One region of the Limosilactobacillus sp. DJ3M12 genome, then DNA from elsewhere that is predicted to be linked to it. Evidence: riboswitches for the same ligand, from Rfam matches in the RefSeq annotation. Region 1 holds a riboswitch; each other region holds the start of a gene.
What was found. A riboswitch is a leader RNA that binds a small molecule or an ion and turns the genes downstream of it on or off. The one in region 1 is predicted to bind thiamine pyrophosphate.
Positions count from the first base shown of each region.

Region 2: it holds a riboswitch for thiamine pyrophosphate, as region 1 does, so the genes downstream of both, QOS06_RS08460 (ECF transporter S component) here and thiM (hydroxyethylthiazole kinase) in region 1, are expected to answer to the same signal.
Region 3: it holds a riboswitch for thiamine pyrophosphate, as region 1 does, so the genes downstream of both, cytX (putative hydroxymethylpyrimidine transporter CytX) here and thiM (hydroxyethylthiazole kinase) in region 1, are expected to answer to the same signal.

Region 1 covers NZ_CANCWY010000014.1:40,488-46,032, forward strand. Annotated here, with positions in the region: gene QOS06_RS07780 (DUF6933 domain-containing protein) at 1-1,718, opposite strand, end outside; gene QOS06_RS07785 (hypothetical protein) at 1,719-2,024, opposite strand; TPP riboswitch at 2,141-2,246, shown strand; gene thiM (hydroxyethylthiazole kinase) at 2,304-3,113, shown strand; partial or broken gene thiD (bifunctional hydroxymethylpyrimidine kinase/phosphomethylpyrimidine kinase) at 3,106-3,925, shown strand; gene thiE (thiamine phosphate synthase) at 3,922-4,569, shown strand; gene QOS06_RS07805 (chloride channel protein) at 4,634-5,545, opposite strand, start outside.
Region 2 covers NZ_CANCWY010000017.1:35,160-40,704, reverse strand. Annotated here, with positions in the region: gene tnpA (IS200/IS605 family transposase) at 1-238, opposite strand, end outside; partial or broken gene QOS06_RS08470 (glucose 1-dehydrogenase) at 415-1,169, shown strand; gene QOS06_RS08465 (sulfite exporter TauE/SafE family protein) at 1,347-2,132, opposite strand; TPP riboswitch at 2,240-2,329, shown strand; gene QOS06_RS08460 (ECF transporter S component) at 2,397-2,957, shown strand; gene QOS06_RS08455 (ATP-binding cassette domain-containing protein) at 2,962-4,344, shown strand; gene QOS06_RS08450 (energy-coupling factor transporter transmembrane component T family protein) at 4,334-4,987, shown strand; gene QOS06_RS08445 (magnetosome magnetite crystal formation protein family) at 5,029-5,370, shown strand.
Region 3 covers NZ_CANCWY010000020.1:25,431-30,975, reverse strand. Annotated here, with positions in the region: partial or broken gene QOS06_RS08975 (ISL3 family transposase) at 1-604, shown strand, start outside; gene QOS06_RS08970 (DUF4767 domain-containing protein) at 784-1,359, opposite strand; TPP riboswitch at 1,684-1,792, shown strand; gene cytX (putative hydroxymethylpyrimidine transporter CytX) at 1,867-3,036, shown strand; partial or broken gene QOS06_RS11145 (low temperature requirement protein A) at 3,098-4,227, shown strand; gene QOS06_RS08950 (GNAT family N-acetyltransferase) at 4,286-4,624, opposite strand; gene QOS06_RS08945 (hypothetical protein) at 4,575-4,796, opposite strand; gene QOS06_RS08940 (hypothetical protein) at 5,012-5,476, opposite strand; gene QOS06_RS08935 (LysM peptidoglycan-binding domain-containing protein) at 5,489-5,545, opposite strand, start outside.

The DNA of each region.
Region 1 (5,545 bases):
TTGGTCCTTAACAATTCATAATTAGACCATCCCCGGTTCCATGGACGCCGGATATTTGTAGCAATTAATGCTAAGATTTTAATCAATGGTTCATTAGCTTTGTCCTGTTTAACACTCAGGCCATGCTCCTCGTTTAAGAATGCAACAACCTTATTGATTGCATCATTTACACTTGATAATTTAAGCCCATAATCACTCATTTTCAATTGATAAAGTGATAGGAAAGCCGCGCCTTTAAGATCGTCTCCAGATAATCCATATTGGTTTGCAAGCAGCTCTTCTAATTCTTGTTGATAATTGCTGATGTTTGCAAATGGATTAAAGTTGCTATCGATTAAGACTTCTTTTTCTGGAATATAGTATATCATTCCCTGTTGATGTTTATAAAATGAAGGAAGCCTATTTTCATCTTTAATAAGAAGTGGACTAAAGATGAAAATTTCAGGAGCAATGTCAACATTCGTAAATTCTTTTTTAAAATCAATGATACAGTATTCCATGGTAATTTCGTCAAATTTATTTTGAATGTATTGATCAAATCGCTCTTTATCAATTGCGGGATTTTGCGAATGAATAATTTGGTAAGCTTGTTGGGCAGAAATAAGGCCATACAAAGCAATGAATGATTTAAGATATTCGTCCAGCATTTTATCAGTTTGTGGATCGAATACTACTGGAAGCTTCTCTGATTCACTAAATAATGAAGCGAGAAAATCCTCTATTACTTGATCATCATCTTCATCTCCGTACTCTTCCCCAAGATCGACAGGAGCTTTTTGCGTATATACGAGAATGTCATCGTATTCATTATCACTAAGGATATCTTGATCTTTCAAGTACTTCGCTAGTTTTTGCAAAGAAGCCTTGATATTCGTGCGTTCTGTTTTGCCTACTCCGTGAAATTCTAGTTCATCGACACTAGTCTGAATATCAAGATTAAAAATAGTGCTTAAACGATAAGCAACCCATTCATTAAGATAAAATTGCAAGTTATCTCGATAGCGACGAATAGTTTTAGTACTATAATTATGTTTAGCATCAGCCAGGAAAAGGTCTAAAAGTCGATTATTTGCATCTTGAATTTGTTGGATTGCATTATCAACCCCATCGGCAGTAAGTTTTTCTCCATCTACCTGACTTAATCTTCTTAACTTATTAGTAATTTCTTTTAAGTACAGTTCTTCTAAATTTACGTGTTTAATGCTAAACGGTTGAGCCATTTCGATTATCCTAACCGTCTCGTCTTCACTAACATAAATCCTACCCTTTTGTTGTACCTTTTTAACCAATGATTTTGCTAAGTCTACTTCATTGACTAAGTTTTTGGCTTGTGGCTTTATGACATCTTGATAAAAATTAGTTATAGTTTTTATTTGTAAAGGGTGAATCGTTTTACCGATTTGCCAATCCCCACCTGTGGCTAAGTAATCTGCCAATGAGTCGGTAGGCAACCCTAATTCTTGCCAAATTATTGCTAGTTGTTTCTCAAAGCGTTCTTTAATCGTCTGTTTATTTTTAGCATCTACATCAAATAAGACAATTGCCATCGTAGTAGCATCATTTAAGAAAATCAAGTTCTTTTTACGTTTAGCAGTATAGTAAGTAGCATGCCATGAAAAAAGCGGATTAGCTAAGACCATTGCCATATGCTCTTTGCTTGTTGCTTTTTGATAAGTATTAAATAGCTTCTGCGCTTTCTTTTCGACGTTAATAAACACTTAGTTCCCCCCATCTCTTTCCGTAATCATTACATTTCCATCTTCTGGATTTCCATAGACTTCATAAGCACCATTCAATTTAATTTCCCGATAGTCTTGACCAGCATAGTTTCCCCTAATTGTATACTTTCCATCTGGTAAGATGCCAACAGGTTGGAAGAGCTCTGGTATCGGCTTTTTATCTGTGACGATAATCTCAAATTCGCCGTCTACTCCCCCGTTGCTAAATGTCAATTTTTGACTAGTATCATCATTAATAATGACAACTTCAGCTTTATCAGTAGTCTGACGTATTTCTTCTTCCATTCTAAATTCTCCTACCTTTTTTATTTATTACATTTTACAATTATCATTCCCATTTTGCCAATTATCTTTATTGATATTCATAAAGAATAATTTGCGGTATACTATTAATAGATAATTTATTGCATTAGGGGTGCCCATAGTGCTGGGCTGAGATATGCAGTGATGCATGGACTCTAGAACCTGTAAGTTAACGCTTGCGTAGGAAAATGCACCGGACTTTAATACTCAAAGTAGGTGTATCTCCTACCTTGAGTATTTTTTATTTAAGGAGCTAATTTTATGGTACAACGTCAAATTAACTGGTCACTGATCGATCGAGTTCGTACTAAAAACCCGATTGTCCTTAATCTCGCCAATTTAGTAACAATTGATAAAGTTGCCGATGCCGTTAGTGCTGTCGGAGCGTCGCCGATCATGTCTGTTGAGCCCACTGAAGCAGATGAAATGGTGACGCTGGCCGATGCCCTTTCTATCAATCTTGGAACAATCAATGAGCATCAGGCGACACAAATTAGGACGGTTTTGCGAGCTGCCACGCCACTCAAACCCCTCGTTTTAGATCCGGTAGCGGTAAGTGCGATTCCATCTCGCTTAGAGTTTGCCCACTCATTGCTAAATGATTTTCATTTTGATGTTATTCGTGGTAACGCCAGTGAAATTGCTGCTTTAGTAGAAGCTGACAATACTAGTCATGGAATCGACGCTGGTAAAGTTCCTAATCAGGTTCAAATTGCCAAAACGTGTGCTCGACGTTACCATTCAATTGTAGTCTTGACTGGTGAAACTGACATAATAACTGACGGGCAAGTCATCTATGAAAATCCCTTTTCTGCCGAGATGTTAACGATGAATGTGGGTAGTGGCGACATGCTTTCTAGTATCATCGCTGCATTTCTAGGGATCACTTCTAATACTTGGGATGCTTGTATTGTTGCAACGGTTTTGGTATCTGCTGCTGGAGTATTAGCTAACCGTTATTCAGTTGGACTCGGTTCGTGGCAAGTACAGTTTTTTGACCAGCTTTCGATTATGGATACGAAAGCATTACTAGAATTCTTTGAGGAAAGTGAGGAAGATTACCTTGATTAATGATTATCCCCAGGCTTTAACAATTGCTGGAACTGATAGTGGCGGGGGGGGCCGGTATTCCAGCGGATGTAAAGACGATGCAAATGCGCGGAGTATACTCAGCAATGGTAGTCGTCGCAGTCACTGCGCAAAATACATTAGGAGTGCAAGATGCCCTGCCAATGCCTGAAAAATTAATTGATGAGCAATTTGCTTCAATCGCTGGTGATTTGAAAATTAGGGCTTGTAAAACGGGGATGTTGGCTGACCCTCTCCGTGTAAGAACGGTTGTACAAAATTTAAAGAAATATGATTTAGGACCGCTTATTGTCGATCCGGTCATGGTAGCAAAAGGGGGCGCAAAGTTACTTAGTGATGATGCAATTTCAATTGTAAGGGATGAACTTATCCCCCTCGCCTCTCTGGTTACGCCAAACATTCCAGAAGCTTGTGAGTTGACGGGAATCGCAATAAGGGATAAAAATGATATTAAAAAGGCTGCCCGCGAATTACAAAAGCGTGGAGCAAAAAATATTCTCATAAAAGGTGGCCATGCAGAATCTTCAGACAAAGCTGATGATTATATTTTATTTGAAGATGGTAATGATATGTGGTTAACTGCGCCTCGTGTTAATACTAAAAATACTCATGGGACTGGTGATACAATTTCTGCATGTATTACTGCGGAAATTGCTAAGGGTCACTCCATGGAACAGGCAATTATGATTGGGAAGACATATGTCGAAAAGACGATTAGCAAGGGTATTAATGTTGGTCATGGTCATGGGCCACTTAATCACTGGGTTAAAATTGAAGGAGACGATCTAAAATGATGTTTGATCCAAAAATGTTACAAGTATACTTAGTTGGTGGAACACAAGATGTCCATAATGACGTTGTTAAATTTCTTGAAAAAGTGGAGCTAGCAATGAAGAGTGGTATCACTGCCTTCCAATATCGAGAAAAGGGAAACTCGAAGTTACGGCCTAATGAACGAGTAGACTTAGGACTAGAACTACGGACCTTATGTACGCGCTATGGAATTCCATTGATTGTTGATGACGATTATGAATTGGCTCAGCAAATAAACGCTGATGGAGTTCACGTTGGACAAAATGATACTAAAATTGAACAAGTATCTGTCGCTGTAGGTCATCAGATGTTCATCGGCTATTCCTGTAATACACCAGAACAAGTTGAACGTGCTAATACAATGGACTTTGTTGATTATATTGGTTGTGGTCCCGTTTTCCCTACAAAATCAAAGTCTGACGCTGATACTGCTATTGGTATCAATCGTCTTGAACGTTTAAACATGATTAGTGAACGTCCTGTAGTTGCAATTGGGGGCATCGATGAAGAAAATATGAAAGTTGTTCATGACACTGGCGTTGCAGGGCTAGCTGTTATTTCCTTAGTCTTTGATAGCAAGGATCTTGCAGCAACTGTAAAGAAAATGAAGAATTTGTATAAATAAAAAATAGCAAGGTTGGAAGAAATTTCAGCCTTGCTATTTTATTAGAGAATGTTTTTACTAAAGGTTATTTTGTCCTTGCTTTTGCTTCCTGCATCCATTTTGAAATTCCAATTGAAATTGCGACTCCAATCCCCAACGGAAGAAAAGCTGTAAAGTTAAGGTGACAAACTTCAAATAACATAAATAATGCCATTAACGGTGCCTGCTGTGACGCTGCTAAAAATAATGAGGCCCCAATAACTGCACACTGCGTTAAGGTAACAACCGGGAAGAAGTGCATATAAGGAATACCGAGAAATACTCCAATAACTGCTCCAGCGGCAATCGATGGCGTCAGTGTTCCTCCATAGCCTCCACATTTGATTGTAAATAAGGTAACTATTACTTTAGCAACTAGACCAAACAAGAGCGCTCCTAGGACCTGAGAATTGACGGTGGTCGTATTCATGGCTAATTGAGCAAGTCCCCGCCCGTTTCCCATAATTTGTGGATAAAAAGCTGCAATTGCTCCTGCTGAGAACGATAAAAGTGGTAATTGCCAGAAAATATTTTTACCCGTTGCTCGTTTACTAGAAGCTGCTTTAACTCCTTGTTTAAACCAGGTTCCGGTTACTCCAAGGATTAATCCTAGCACAATTGCTAATGGAACAGATAGCAAAGAGAAATCTCGACTCCTAACAATATAATATGGTTCGAATCCTTTTAAAATCGAACCAATCATCGTTGCGATTACTGACATGATTAAGCTAACGGAAACTGAACGGGCATTAATGCGCCGATATAAAATTTCTAAACAGAAAACAGTTCCTGTAATAGGTGCAATATAGACCCCCGCGAATCCAGCTCCAGCAGCAGCGGCGATTAATAAACGTTTATCTTCATCATTAAGGTGCAACCACCGATAAGAATTAAGCATTCGAGACCATTTCTGAGCGATAGCAGCCCCTGCTTCTCGTGGGGCTAATTCACGACCGAT
Region 2 (5,545 bases), on a different contig from region 1:
AAGCATTTAAAAATTTAGCCATTTCCGTATGAGGCGTTGCTCTAAACAAAACATGTACGTGGTCCTGATCATAATTCCATTCTTGCAAATTAATGCCGTATGCTTGTCCCACAACTACAAAACGATGTTTAAGATATTCAGATATTTCATCGTTAATTACTTTTCGACGATACTTAACCACCATTACCAAATGGTAATTAAGCAAGTATACTGAATGCTGATTTCTATCTAATTCTATTGTTATCACCACATTTTATAGATATATACTAAATATATCATAGAACAAAAGAAAAAGCACTAACGTACTTTAAGAGAGCGATTCATCCCCTACTTATAGAAGTGGGGTATTCTCGCAAATTTATGGATAAAATTTGTATAAGATTGTTTTGATTTTACTAAGGAAGTGTCTTATCAATGGGTCGTTTAGATAATAAAGTTGCAATTGTTACTGGTGGTTCTAAAGGAATTGGAGCTGCTGTCGCAAAAAAGTTTATTGAAGAAGGCGCAAAGGTTGTTTAACCGCTCGGAAGATGGATGAAGGACAAAAAGTCGCTGACCAATTAGGTGACAATGCGATCTTTATCCAACAAGACGTTGCTCGGAAAGGAGACTGGGACCGAGTAATTCGTCAAACTGTCCAAGTCTTCGGGAAGCTCAATATTGTGGTTAACAACGCGGTAATTGCCGAATACGCCGATGTTGAAAAGACACCTGCTGAAATTTGGGATAAAACAATTGCTGTTAACCTCACCGGTACAATGTGAGACACTAAGCTTGGTATTGAAGCAATGAAGAACAACGGGGAAAAGAATTTGATCATCAATATGTCATCCATTGAAGGACTAATTGGGGATCCTGATCTCTTTGCCTACAATGCTTCTAAGGGTGGTGTCCACCTCTTAACTAAATCCGCTGCGCTTGATTGTGCCCGAAAAGGCTATGACATCCGTGTAAATACAATTCATCCTGGTTATATCTCAACTCCACTAGTTGATAATTTGGTTAAGGATGATCCAAAAGCAGAAGGACACCTAGAAAGCCTTCATCCCCTTGGCCGTCTTGGAAAGCCAGAAGAGATTGCTAACCTCGCTTTATACCTTGCCTCAGATGAATCAAGCTTTAGTACTGGTTTGGAATTTGTCGCTGATGGTGGCTATACGGCTCAATAATATTCATAAAGGGAGCGATCGTGACTTCGTTTTTCGACGCGAAGCTAGCCTCTGGGAGCCCCTGCAAGCAACAATAGGCCTCCAACGTTCGGTTTTACCGGACGTTGGAGGCCATTGGTGTACTGCGCCATTTGTCTTTTATGAAAATAACTTGGCTTATGTCACAATCCTTTTGTTTCACATTAAATTCCGAATTACCAATGAAATTGCCAAAATCAATGATCCAATCCCGACAATTATTTGCATAAGACGGCCAGGCAGGTGGCGAACAATAATCGGTCCTAAGTAGCCCCCGATTACATTTCCAATCATCAACGGAATAACATAATTCCAATAAATTGTCGTCTCAAGGGCGAACACTATCCAGGATGTTGTATTTGTAACAGTCATCGCAACATTTTTTAGCGCATTATTAACTGCAAAGCTCTTTTGCCGATTGATCACTGTCAGCAAGGTTAGCATTAACACTCCGGCACCCGCATTAAAGAAGCCGGAATAAATCCCAACAATAAAAATACCAATGATTGATAAAAATTGGCCGATCCGTGACTTACCAAATAATTTACTGTTTCCTGCCATCGTCCCTGTACTTTGCTTCGGATGATGGGGAAACAACAAGATAATTCCGGCTAACGCAATGCATAATGGCACCAGTTCCGCAAACCACTTACTGGGGACAGCAAATAGCAAAAAAGCCCCAATAATGGAACCAGCAAATACCAATGGCAAAATAATCCATAATTGTCGCCGATTATGCTCTAATTCCTTAAACGATGAAAAGACCGAACTATAGTTACCAGTGACTGTCGAAAAAGCACTCGTTACGTTTGCCATCACTGGCGGTAACCCCAATGCAAGCAGTGAAGGATAGGAGACTAGTGATGCTAAACCAGCGGCTGCACTAATAATCCCCGAAAGAATTCCAATTCCCAGTAATAATAAAACAAAAACTACTCCACTCATTTTTGAACCATCCCTTTAAATGCTAGTACTAATTGTAAACCACTTTTCTAAGATAAGTAACCTAATTAACGATTTGCATTCTGTTATAATATTAGCTATGATAATAGAGAATAAATCTGGGGTGCCAAACGGCTGAGATAATACCCATTGAACCTGCTCTGGTTAATACCAGCGAAGGGAGATTCAGTGATATTAACTTAATGATTAACTCCATGATTTTTTGTCATGGAGTTTTTTTGCCCTTATATCTTAAGGAGTTTTATTATGACTAAACGTTCATTACATTTGCGTGACATTATTTTGCTTGCCCTGATTGGAATTATTTTTGGTGTAATTTATTTTGCAGCCAGCTTTGTCTATAACGGGCTAACTGTTCTACTGACACCAATTGGTTATGGTCCAATGGCTAACGATTTAACAATGGGAATCTGGTGTATGGCTGGACCGCTTGCCGGCTTTTTGCTTCGGACACCGGGAGCGGCTTTCCTTGGTGAGTTTTTGGGAGCAGCCGTTGAAATGCTTCTCGGCGATCAGTGGGGAGCAGCCAACCTAATTTCTGGAGCGGTTCAAGGTATCGGGTCTGAGCTAGGTTTTACTTTTACGTTCTATAAAATGTATAACTGGTTAACCCTCCTCATCTCATCCCTCACCCTTACATTTGTTACCTTTGGCTGGGATTGGTTCCGCAATGGCTATAACCACTTCAGCGGACAAATGCTAATCATTATGCTCATCGCCCGTTTCATTTCAATGTTTGTCTTCTCTGGAATTCTGGTTAAATTGATTACTAACCTTCTCCAACGAGCCCACTTAATTAAACACTAAGACTATGAAAAATATACAATTTAATGATCTTTCATTTAATTTTGATCAGCAACCGATTCTTAAAAATATTACCGCCAAATTCACTGTTGGAAAGATTCACTTACTTACCGGGGTTTCTGGGAGCGGTAAATCCACCATTCTCAAGTTAATCGCTGGTCTCCTGCCTAAATATGGTGGTGAAATAGTTGCTGGAGCAGTCGATGTACCAACAGATGCCCATATCGGGATGGTATTCCAAGATCCGTTAATGCAGTTTGCTCTTGATACGCCACGCCACGAATTAGAATTCACTCTGGAAAATTGCCAAGTCCCAACTGACAAAATTCCAGAACGCGTTAAAGAAGCTTTACAATTCGGTAAAGTTGACGACCTTGCTAACCGGTTAATCACCACGCTTTCCGGTGGACAACAACAGCGCGTGGCTTTAGCAGCAGCTACGGCAATGCAACCGAACGTGCTTTTATTAGACGAACCCTTTGCCAATATTGACGAAGAAAACCGGCAACTTATCCTTAAACAATTAGTCCGCCTCAACAGTGACTATCACACAACAATTATCATTACTGACCATGATTTGCATGGTTACGAGCGACTACATCCATTGGTTTGGCAATTAACTAAGGGGCACCTTGCTCAACTTTCCAGTAAAAATAGTAGCCAACTTTTAACAGCGAGCGCGACTCCCCAAATTACCACTACCCTTCCTCCGTCAACCTTGCCCACGATTATCAAATTTGATGAATTAGCAATAAAACGAGAGAATTATTCCTTACTTTTACCAACCAATTTAGGCATTGTTAAAAATAAAATAACTTTATTAACCGGACCAAATGGGATTGGTAAATCTACCCTTCTAAAGGCAATTGCCCGACTTTTGAAATATGAAGGAAAGATTGACTATGCGGAGGAAAACATTCAAAAAATATCACCTGGGAAATATTACAAGCATCTGGGATTGATTTTCCAACATGCCAACGATCAATTCCTAAATGTAACCGTTGGCGAAGAAGTGGCATTAGGCTTTAAAACTTGCCAGAACCCCTATTTTAATCAACAACAAGTCAACGAAGCATTAGCAGCTCTTGGTCTGAACGGAAGAGAAGATCAAGTTGTTTATTCTTTGAGTGGTGGTCAAAAGAAAAAGCTGCAAATCCTTCTGATGTTAATGCGCGGACAAGAAACCTTATTGCTTGACGAACCATTTACTGGTTTAGATCCAACATCTTTAAAGACTGTCCTGCAACTAATCAAAGCATCCCAAAAAGAAAAACCACAAACTTTGTTGATTGTTAGTCATCAATTAAGCGGACTTGATGGTTTCATTGATTATCATCTTACAATGAATCATCAACGTCTTAATTATGTTGGAGGGAGTTATGAATCCTAGTTTAAAATTATTACTTGTTATTTTGCTTTCACTTGAGCTGACTTTTGTAACTAAGCTGTGGATTAATCTGATTGTCATTGTAATGTGTTTGCTAATCCTTATTCATCAGCGATTTCACTGGCGACAATTTTGCTGGTTGGCTTTTGTCCCCCTCTTTCCGGCACTAGCTATTTTTATTACAATTGTCTTCTTCAGTCCTAGTCACAGTTTCTTTGATGGAACTGTTCTTTTTAGTCGACTTTACGTTTATGTCTGCCTTGGAACGGTCTTTACATTTACAACCGATACCTTAACGCTTGCTCGCTCATTAGAACAAAATTGTCACCTTCCTAGCAAATACGCTTATGGGGTGCTCGCCGCTCTTAATCTGATTCCGAAAATGAAACAAGCCGTTACAACTATTTATACGACCGGACAAATGCGGGGTGTTAATTTACATTGGTGGTCACCAACGCTCTACTTCAAAGCGATTCTGGTTGCTATTCAATGGTCGGATCAATTAGCGCAAGCCATGGAATCACGCGGTTTCGTAGAAGGACAAGCACGAACAGCTACCGTGAATATCCCGATTACCAGCCACGATTGGCTTTCTTTTTTAAGTATTATTTGCCTTGTACAGATAATTGTAATTGCGCTCCCTTGAGTTTTCATGCGATAATAATATAAAAAGAAGGGACTGATATAGTGAACGATAATAATTTAACGGACCGGATCGTTAATGCTTTATCCTATTTAAGCATCTTATTTTTACCAGTTATCTTTCCACTAATCGTGTGGATAATTGCCAAAAGCAGTGATCGACCAACTATTGCTAAAAACGCTCGCTATGCATTTTGGAGTCAAATTTTCCCATTGTTATATGTAATAGGCGCAATTTTAGTCTTTAGTGTCTTTTCATTAAACCCCGCTAACTTCCACGGGGGCGCATTGTTTGGAATTCTCCTAACATTTGCTCTTTTATTAGCCCTTTTGTTATTTATTTATAATATTGCCATGGCCGTGAAAATGCTGATTGGCCGTGAGTAAGCTAAGAGAGTAGTAAGTGGGAATTAACCTCCTCGACAAGGCGGTGGGCTAAGGATAGAACGGTGATTAGCACGGCACGGGCTGATTATCGTTCGGACTTAGCCTCGAGCCTTGTGGTTACGACGCGAAGCTAGTTCCACGATATCTTAACAATGTTCGTATAAATAAAGAGGCT
Region 3 (5,545 bases), on a different contig from region 1:
TGACCAACTAGTTAAAACCGTTTTTCCTTGTGCTCAAATTATTTATGATCGCTTTCACATTGCCAAACACCTTAATGACACGATGAATCATGTACGAATTCATGTCTTTAACCGTTTGCGAAAAGGTGGTTCAGCGGAGCAGAAACAAGCTCGGCACCTTAAACGTTATTGGCGGCTATTTCTTCAAGATCGGGGAAATTTAAGTACAAAAGTTTATTACGAAGGACGTTATTTTAATCGCGTTGTTAATTCCATGATAATCTTAGACTTAATGTTAGGGTATGACCAAGAGTTAAAAGCCACTTATAATTTTATCCAATCCTTGAAGCATGCTTATAATCAACGTGATTTTACAACTTTCTTTCAATTACTTAAACTTCGGCCAGACAGTGTTAGCCATTATACAATCCACCGTTGCCAGGTTTTAGCGCGTTATAAAGAAGGGATTAAGCGTGGCTTTGAGACTAAGTTCTCAAATGGTTGAACCGAAGGGATTAATAATCGAATTAAGACTATCAAACGAGTTGCCTGTGGTTATCGTTACTTTACGGCATTTAAAACTCGGATTTATTTAATTATTGGCCACCAAATTCAAGCTAACTAAAAAGAACCGTCACGAATGACAGTTCTAACTAGACCAATTTAATTGGCGATGATTCATATTTGCGTATCAACACTACTTGACGTAGAGCCAAAAAAGTCCAGCCACTCAAATTGAGTTTGCTAGACCATTATACGCGAAACTAATTTTAGTATAACAAACTAAAGGATCTATTTCCAAGATTATTTAGTAGATTCTGTTGCGATTCGTTCAAAATTGCTTTCAAGATCCGTATTAGTCGTCGGATGACAATCTGGATCACCGTTATTTGATTGGTCAACTAATACAACCGGTTTACCATTATGGAAGGCAAAGAAGTATGTAATTCGATTTGGCAATGGCGGTTCTGTCCCGTCATGATTATAGATCGCTACAACATTATATTCATAATCACCCTTGCCTGATGGTGCCCAGCCAATCAAGCCAGACTGACCTTCTACTAATTCTTTGCTTAAACCATCGGGGTATGTTATTCCTGTTGAAACCTTCAATTCATTTTGACCATCATATTGTTCATAGGATTGGTGCATTGTTGGTCCCCATTTTTGCATAAACGATGCCAACTGCTCATTCTTTTGAATATTCCACAATGAACTATCGTGGTGCGATTCACTACTGCTTGTATTATTAGTAGCGGCAGTACTTTGACTACTGCTAGCTTCTGAATTAGTCTTTGCGGTATTGCTACTGCTTTGCGTGCTTTGGTTGCCACAACCAGTTAAGGCAACGCCCAAACTAGCAATCGCAAGAACTTCCATTAATTTTTTCGATTTTATCCTCCCCAAACGTAAATAAAGACCAGAAAGAATGCTTCCCTCTTCTTTCCAGTCTACCTATCAATCTTCAACTTTTTTAGCGTTGTTCATTGCCTTCATGATAGAAGGATTCTTTGAATGACAATCCTTGATCATTTGGATATCTTCTTCACTTAATTCAACAGTGTATTTAGCCATGATCTTCCCTCACTTTACTTAAAAAATTACACCCTTACTATATCACATCACAGGAGCAGTGTCTGGCTTAATCAGTAAATTAAGATCATTAATTGACATTCAACTGAGATTTGCTAAGATTAACATTGAATTGCATAAACGGGGAGCTTGCAGACAGGCTGAGAGGGGACTATGCGTCTCGACCCAATGAACCTGATTTGGATAATGCCAACGTAGGAAGGATTAATAAAGGACGACCAGGATCAAAGTGATTACTGGTCGCTTTTTACTTTGCACTATCTTAATCAAATCAAACTTAAGGATGGTGAAATTATGCAACGACAGACAACAATTATCGAAAACAGCATGATTTGGTGTGGCGCCGGGATTTCAATTGCTGAAATCCTAACTGGGACTTACTTAGCTCCCCTTGGTTTTACAAAAGGGATCGCCGTAATTATCCTTGGCCACATTATCGGCTGTTTTCTGCTCTTTTTAGCTGGAATTATTGGCGGTCAGCAACGTCTTAGTTCAATGAACGCCGCAAAAATTAGTTTTGGCCAAAATGGCAGTAAGTTTTTTGCCCTATTGAATGTTCTCCAATTGATCGGTTGGACCGGCATCATGATTTATGATGGTGCATTAGCAGCCAATGGGGTCTGGCACCTTAATCAGGCATTATGGGTCATTTTAATCGGCGCCCTGATTATTGGCTGGCTGCTCGTCGGGGTTTGGCACCTTTATTACCTTAACCTTGCGACCATCTCAACATTATTAATTCTAAGCGGTCTCCTATGCGCCGCCATTTTTACCCACCATTCTACCAGTTCACCAACTGGTACATTGTCACGGGCTCAGGGGATGGAGCTAGTTATCGCCATGCCATTATCGTGGTTGCCACTTATTAGTGATTACACCAGTATTGCTCAACGACCCGTGCCAACTAGCGGGATTAGTGCAGTTGTCTATGGCCTGACTAGTTGTTGGATGGCCTTCATCGGTTTAGGAGCTGCTATCCTTACTCATGACATTAACATCGCCACGATTATTTTACGGGCCGGCTTGGGAATTGCCGGTTTATTTATCATTATTTTTTCCACAATCACAACGACATTTATGGACGCTTATTCTGCTGGTGTTTCTTCAAAAACGATTTTCAGTAAATGGTCAGGAACAATGGCCGCAATTGGTGCAACAATTCTGGGAACAATTAGTGCGTTGATTTTCCCCATGGACAACTTCAGTAATTTTCTTTACCTTATTGGTTCTGTCTTTGCCCCAATGATTGCAATTCAAATTACAGATTACTTCATCTTGAAAGTAGATTATCGTAAACAAAATTGTCAATGGGCTAACCTAATTCTCTGGTTGATTGGGTTTATCATCTATCGAATTCTGCTAAATTATTCATTTCCACTCGGCAGTACCGTTACCACAATCATTATCATCATCGCAATGACCTGGGGTACACAGCAAGTTCGCAATTTGGTCAAAGTGAAATAATTATAGTTTTCCTACTAAGTAATAGTATTATTAATGCAATTACAAGGAAGGAATTACTTTTATGAAAAAAATAGTTGCTAAACAAGTATCAATGCTTGAACTCTTCTATGATTTAATTTTTGTTTATGCGATCTCTCGAATAACAATGATGATTCATCATCCAATCGATGGTAGCTTGCCGCCAAGAATATATATTGAATTTATCATTGTCGTTATCTTCGTTTTACAAATTTGGCTTTATCAGACAGTCTATATTAATCGCTTTGGAACAAGTCGGGCCGTCGATACGGTTGGCTTATTGATTAGTATGTTTGCCGCCATCTATTTAGCTAATAATATTAATACTGAATGGCGGTTAACATTTCATGCGTTCAATCTTTCGGCAGCACTAACAACTATTAATTTAATCTTTCAATATTTACTTGGCTCTAGCACTCATTTTAAACGAGATCATGATCTCCAAGGATTTATTATTGCGCTTGACTTAGAATTTATTCTTCTTGTAACCGGGCTGATTATTGGTTATCAGTATGGTGTCTATCTCTGCGTTGCCGGTGGTTTAATCGGCTTTCTAATGCCCTTAGTGATTACCGCATGTTTAGGCCGGAACAAGTCAACTTTCCCCACCTCATAGAACGCCTAAGTTTAATAATTATCATTACGTGCGGAGAAACACTTGTTAACATTACCCATTACTTTAAGGGCGCTATCTATTCACCATTAGCAATCGCAATCTTTCTAGGAGTAGCTGCCCTATTCGGCGTCTATACATTGCTAGTAGAACGCTTCTTAAATCATCATCAGCATACTCGCGGCTTTATTGCGATGTACACTCATGTTATCAGCCTACTCTCGATTACGGCTGGGATTATCTATATGGCTGATGAAGAAGTATCACGTTTGTTTCTTAGTTGCTTTGTCGCATCTAACCTCATCGTCTTCTACCTTTGTCTCTGGCTTTATAGTTTTTATAATCGCCGCCATTTACGCTTTAATGGTCGAGATCTTAGGGCAATGGCGATCGTCCTTTTACTAGGATCACTTGGCATTATTTTATGTCGCGAAAATAACCTAAGTTTGATGAGCGCATTTGTGTTAACCAACGTGGTCGAATTCGGCTTGTTGGAATGGAAGCTGCAAAGAAAAAAGCCCTCTAAGGAGCCTCACAACAACTATTCATCACATAATTAGTTTTCATCCGTATTTATATTCCATTTATCCTAATAACCATTTAGGGCAGATGGAATTTTTATTTTAAATTCAGTTCAAATCCCATATGTTTATTGTCAATTTTGTCATCAATATAAATCGTACCGCGTTTTATAAAACCAATATCTTGGCCTATTTTTTGAACAGGAATATTTTTGTAATGAGTATCATAACGGAAATTCCTTACTCCCTGCAAATACCCAACCGTAAGTAGATTGGAGAAGATATATTTCCCAAAACCTTGACCATTGTGGGAAGGAAGGACTGCTAATCGATGAATGATTGCATATGGCTCATTTGGTTTTAACCACGATCCATCTTTAATCTCTTCATACGTTTGTTCCGGGGTTAGTTGTAAGGTAGCCTTTTTGATTATCAATTAGCACCCAGTTATAGCCAGCTTTAATATCATTTTCCATCGTTTTCTGGAAAGGATGACCATCTTGACATTGTGGATTACCCTTTTCTTTTAATTGTGCTCGTGCCTGTTCAATAATTGTCATCACACTTTGAAGATCATCCAAAGTTGCTCGTCGTAAGTAAATTGCCATTATCTTTTCTCCTTAATCATCTCTCACTCCTAACAACAAAATTCTAATATATTAATGTATGGTCATTTTATCACGATTAATTATTAAACTGATGGGGCTTTAGCTAAGTTTAAGTGTTTTGTCACAGCGTTTTCATTTTAAGGAGGGAATCTCATATTTATCCATAATAAAAAGGCCTCCTTTAGAATTGGGAGACCCTTTTATTTAACTTTATATCATCGAATTTGTTCAAACTTAGTCGCTTTATGATCAATTCCTTGACCGGCATTGGCAATCTGATAAGTAAAGTTACCAGACCGCATCTTTTTGCCTAATGCTAGCATATGATTATATTGCCACATTGAGACTTTCCCATCTTGCAGTTTTGAAAGTGTCAACCGATTTCCTTGCGCCTTATAATTCCACTTGCCATCTTTGGCGTTGTCTTGGTAGGCTTGTTGAAAATCGCTAGCACTATTACTTGCTTTGATTGCCGTATCCTTGTCGGGAGTAACAACAACCTGATCCCCACTTGTGGCAAAGGTCATATAAGCATTTTGATTACCTGACACTGATGTATATTCATAAACGTGACCAGGAAGACGTTTAGCCACTGTCCGACTAGCATAGAGATAAAAGCCGCCAATAACAACCATTACTGCTACTAAAACAGAAATAATAACTTTTGTCTTTTTTTGCATTTTTATCCCCTATTACTCATCGTCAGAAGTGTCGGTGTCGTGGTCACTTGTAGTAGCTTGACTGTTGCT